Regions from separate parts of the Paenibacillus chartarius genome, predicted to be linked through region 2. Evidence: a T-box and tRNA genes for the amino acid it is inferred to sense, from the RefSeq annotation. Region 2 holds a T-box; the other holds one or more tRNA genes.
The links. A T-box is a leader RNA that pairs with one kind of tRNA and senses whether it is charged. The one in region 2 lies ahead of ileS (isoleucine--tRNA ligase), so its partner is inferred to be a tRNA-Ile.
Positions count from the first base shown of each region.

Region 1 (2,362 bases), on a different contig from region 2:
CCACTTCCGCATATGATGCAGTCGAGAGGACTCGAACCTCCACGGCTGTTACACCACTAGAACCTGAATCTAGCGCGTCTGCCAATTCCGCCACGACTGCAAACAAAGCAAAGAGTGAGCCATGTAGGACTCGAACCTACGACACCCTGATTAAAAGTCAGGTGCTCTACCGACTGAGCTAATGGCTCGTATATGAACAAAATTTTTGTGGCAGGGGCAGCAGGAATTGAACCCACACTAACGGTTTTGGAGACCGCTGTTCTACCTTTAAACTATGCCCCTTTATTTAGTTGTTGGTGGTGGAGGCTGATGGATTCGAACCACCGAACTCGTCAGAGAACAGATTTACAGTCTGCTGCGTTTGGCCACTTCGCTAAGCCTCCATATGGTGGTGCCGCCGAGAGGAATTGAACCCCCAACCTACTGATTACAAGTCAGTTGCTCTGCCAATTGAGCTACAGCGGCAAATGACCCGTAGGGGATTCGAACCCCTGTTACCTCCGTGAAAGGGAGGTGTCTTAACCCCTTGACCAACGGGCCTTATCATGTATGGCGGAAAGGGTGGGATTCGAACCCACGCACGGGAGTTACCCGCCTAGCTGATTTCGAGTCAGCCCCCTTGGGCCTCTTGGGTACCTTTCCAATGGCTACGGAGAGAGAGGGATTCGAACCCTCGCACCGCTTACGCAGTCTAACCCCTTAGCAGAGGGTCCCCTTGAGCCACTTGGGTATCTCTCCATCTAGCGGCGGAGGGACTCGAACCCACGGCCTCACGGGTATGAACCGTACGCTCTAGCCAGCTGAGCTACGCCGCCACATGTTGTTTATAAAGCGACGGAGAAGGAGGGATTCGAACCCTCGAGACGCTTGTGACGCCTACACGATTTCCAATCGTGCTCCTTCGGCCAGCTCGGACACTTCTCCATTCTGAATGTAAAGAGTATGGTGGACGCTGACGGGATCGAACCGCCGACCCTCTGCTTGTAAGGCAGATGCTCTCCCGGCTGAGCTAAGCGTCCAAAAGAATGGCTCCCCGAACAGGACTCGAACCTGTGACAACTCGATTAACAGTCGAGTGCTCTACCAACTGAGCTATCAGGGAATAATGGTGGAGCCAAGCGGGATCGAACCGCTGACCTCCTGCTTGCAAGGCAGGCGCTCTCCCAGCTGAGCTATGGCCCCATGGAAAAGTATGATGATGGGCCCTAGTGGACTCGAACCACCGACCTCACCCTTATCAGGGGTGCGCTCTAACCAGCTGAGCTAAGGGCCCTTACAGGTGTAATGAAAGCGGAGAGGTTCGCAGCGCGAACATCCTAGGTAATAAATCCAGGGTATTGGGATAAGCCCTCGACCTAAGTGACAGGAACTACATATTATCATGTATCACTTATTTAAATCAAGTGGTTTGTTTTGGAAAAGATCACTGTAGTCATAGCAGCTTGCCCACCATCGAAACCGACTTGTTTACGTTGCCGCAGCGACAACGAAAATCAATATATCATTTTGAAGGCGACAATGCAACCGTATTTTTTTCCATAACAATCGAGTTTGCAAGTAACGCGGCAGCACTCAACCGACTGCCATAGTTTCTCCCCATTGACCCGCCAATACTCGCCTTTCCGCCATTGTCAGCGGCATGTGTCAGTTACCAATATTCCCGGCGGGCGTTTCGCGGAGTGCGCAGAATTTATCTTTAGTTCCCTACAGGTAAGTCAATCTCTCCGCCCATATAGATCGTAGAGCTGTATAACCGCTTCGTCTGAACTAACGGTCGCGCATCCTCACGCTTGGCCAATGCTTCCTCGCGGCTTGCAAACAAACGGACGTACCGGTCATCATGAATGACGACCTGCTCTCTGCCTACTCCCAAAAAATCCGCATGGCCGACATAGCCGTCAACCGGGAATACCGCCACTTCGTTCATATAACCGTCATAGATCGTAGGGAACACGCCGCCTCCCCGCCTGTATGCCAAAATATAGTCGACACCGCTATCGTCCCAACCACGCAGCGTATCGATGATCGTCAGCCAGCCTTCGGTCTTGCGCTCCTCCTTCCATAGCTCCTTTCCCGTGCAATCCAATAAGAACATGCCGTCCTTCCCTTTCAGGCCCGCTTTCGTATCGCCTCGAACGATACGGTCGAGTCCCGCAATCTGCAGCCCCGGCAAGTCGGTCCGGAATTTGCCGAGCGCAACATGCTGGGATTCGATCGAATCCGCGTATCGCCACAGCTCCCGGCCTCCCTTGTCCATCATAACCGTCACGCTGCCGCCAATAACGAGTTCCTTCTCGCCATCGCCGTTCACATCCCCGACCCAAATACAGTCGGCGTGATCCTCAAGGCCGCGGCAGCTCCA
Region 1 covers NZ_JBHLWN010000076.1:71,638-73,999, forward strand. The annotation lists tRNA gene ACFFK0_RS19500 (tRNA-Gly) at 1-10, opposite strand, end outside; tRNA gene ACFFK0_RS19505 (tRNA-Leu) at 17-100, opposite strand; tRNA gene ACFFK0_RS19510 (tRNA-Lys) at 116-188, opposite strand; tRNA gene ACFFK0_RS19515 (tRNA-Trp) at 209-282, opposite strand; tRNA gene ACFFK0_RS19520 (tRNA-Tyr) at 298-383, opposite strand; tRNA gene ACFFK0_RS19525 (tRNA-Thr) at 390-465, opposite strand; tRNA gene ACFFK0_RS19530 (tRNA-Glu) at 469-540, opposite strand; tRNA gene ACFFK0_RS19535 (tRNA-Ser) at 551-642, opposite strand; tRNA gene ACFFK0_RS19540 (tRNA-Ser) at 651-738, opposite strand; tRNA gene ACFFK0_RS19545 (tRNA-Met) at 742-815, opposite strand; tRNA gene ACFFK0_RS19550 (tRNA-Ser) at 836-924, opposite strand; tRNA gene ACFFK0_RS19555 (tRNA-Val) at 944-1,019, opposite strand; tRNA gene ACFFK0_RS19560 (tRNA-Asn) at 1,027-1,102, opposite strand; tRNA gene ACFFK0_RS19565 (tRNA-Ala) at 1,107-1,182, opposite strand; tRNA gene ACFFK0_RS19570 (tRNA-Ile) at 1,200-1,273, opposite strand; gene ACFFK0_RS19575 (rhamnogalacturonan lyase family protein) at 1,697-2,362, opposite strand, start outside.
Region 1: it has a tRNA-Ile gene. The T-box ahead of ileS (isoleucine--tRNA ligase) is inferred to sense a tRNA for this amino acid. The anticodon was not compared.

Region 2 (2,362 bases):
GCTCCAGCTCGCTGCCCTTCACTGTGGATATGACGTTCCATTCCGTCCAGCCGATTTCCTTCGCCGCGGCTTCCAGCAGTCCCTGTGCGAGCACATATTTCCGGCCGCCCGTCTCAACGACGGCGTAGTCGAACTCCGGATGCACCGAGATGCCGAGATTCGCCGGAAGCGTCCAAGGCGTCGTCGTCCAGATGACGATCGCCGCATCCTGCGGCAGCTTACCCTTACCGTCCTGAACGTCGAAGGCGACGTAGATCGAAGGCGACGTCTTGTCGCGGTATTCGATCTCCGCTTCGGCGAGCGCGCTCTCCGAGGACGGCGACCAATAAACCGGCTTCAAGCCCTTGTAGATATACCCCTTCTCCACCATACCGCCGAACAGGCGGATTTGCTGCGCTTCGAACTGCGGCTGAAGCGTGATGTACGGGTTGTTCCAGTCGCCGCGGATACCCATCCGGCGGAACTGCGCCTTCTGCTTCTCGACCCACTCCAGCGCATACGCTTTGCAGTACTCGCGGAATTCAGGCACGCTCATTTTCTTCCGGTCGACCTTGCCGCCGTTGGCGATCGCCTGCTCGATCGGCAGGCCGTGCGTATCCCAGCCCGGTACGTAAGGGGCGTCGTAGCCCTGCAGCGTCTTGAAGCGGACGATAATATCCTTCAGCGTCTTGTTGAGGGCATGGCCGATATGAATGTCGCCGTTCGCATACGGAGGTCCGTCGTGAAGCACCCATTTCGGTTGGCCGCGGCGGCTCTCCTGCACTTTGGCGTACACGTCGATCTCGTCCCACCACTGCTGCATTTTCGGCTCCGCCTGCGGCAGATTGCCGCGCATCGGGAAATCGGTTTGCAGCAAATTCAGCGTTTTACTATAATCCATCGTTATGACCCCTTTCCAATTCGGTCTTTCATGTATGGGAGGGCAACAAAAAAGCCCCGTCATCCCCAAAGGGACGAGGAGCTCTCGCGGTACCACCCTAATTAGCAAGCCATCTGTCCTCCGCCGCGCGCAGCGGTGCAGCAGGAATAAGGCATGCTCACTTCACACATCGGTAACGGAATGACCCGGCCTTCCATAGTGGGTAAGTTCGCTAGGCGAAATTACCGTTCCGGCGGCACTCTTGGGAGATCTTCGCTCGTGTGTGCAGCACCGGGCTTCCACCAATCCCCGGCTCGCTGTCTGCATATGGACGAACTACTCGGCCCAATCATCGTTTTGCCACAATAACTTATTACGAAGTATAGCGAATTCGCTCCGCTCAGTCAACAGAACGGAAGCCCGCCTTAAAACCCTTGGCCGCCTTCTTCGCCGTTACCCGGCTCGAGCGCCTTCCAATCGTCCTTGCTGAGCAGCTCCAGCTGCGCCTCGACCAGCGTTCTAAAGCGCGTCCGGTATACCGACGCCTGCTTCTTCAGCTCCTCGATCTCCAGTGCAATCTTGCGCGAGCGGGCGAGCGACTCGTTGATGATCCGATCGGCGTTCTTCTCCGCTTCCTTCAGGATCAGCTGCGCTTCCTTCTTGGAATTGTTCTTCACTTCGTCGGCCGCTTCCTGCGCAACGATAATCGTCTTGCTCAGCGTCTCTTCGATCGTCGCAAAATGGTCGAGCCGCTCCTGCAGCGTAGCCACCTGGCTCTGCAAATCTTTGTTCTCGCGGATGAGCGCCTCGTAATCTTTAATCACTTGATCGAGAAATTCGTTCACTTCGTCTTCATCGTAGCCTCTGAACGAGCGTCCGAACTCCTTGTTATGTATATCGAGCGGCGTTAACGGCATCCGTGCACCTCCGGCAGTAGTAAAAGTAGTCCTAACTAGCATTCGACAAGAAGCAGGAAATTCCTGCACCGAAGCGACAAAAAAGTTGACTTTTGCAGTTATACGAACTTGCCGACCTTAACCCGCAGCCGTCCGCTTTTCGTCGTCCCTTCGACCTCCAGCACTTTAAACCGTCCGAACCCCTGCATCGACACCATATCGCCGGCCTTCAGCTGGGCGCTCGGATTCTCCTCAGGCTTCCAGTTGACTCTGCACCGTCCCGCTTGAATCGGCACAAGCGCCTTCGCCCGGCTCAGCTTCCATACGTCGCCGACGATCCCGTCGAGCCGCATCGATGCGACGGATAAGCTCATTTCCTGCAGCTCTGAGCCGGTCGTGGCCAGCTTGTCCAGCGGCAGCAATTCGGTATGTACGGCAACGCGATGTACTTGCGACAAATTCAACCGCAAATAATCGGCAGCCTCTTCCGCGACAAGATAATGGCAGCCGGCCTCTCCCGCGTGAATATCCCCGATTTTATCCCGCTTCATCCCGAGCGCAAGCAGCGCTCCCATATAGTCGCTGTGCTCCAGCTGCGCGATCTTTG
Region 2 covers NZ_JBHLWN010000070.1:30,773-33,134, reverse strand. The annotation lists gene ileS (isoleucine--tRNA ligase) at 1-880, opposite strand, end outside; T-box leader at 947-1,221, opposite strand; gene ACFFK0_RS17230 (DivIVA domain-containing protein) at 1,285-1,776, opposite strand; gene ACFFK0_RS17225 (YlmH family RNA-binding protein) at 1,875-2,362, opposite strand, start outside.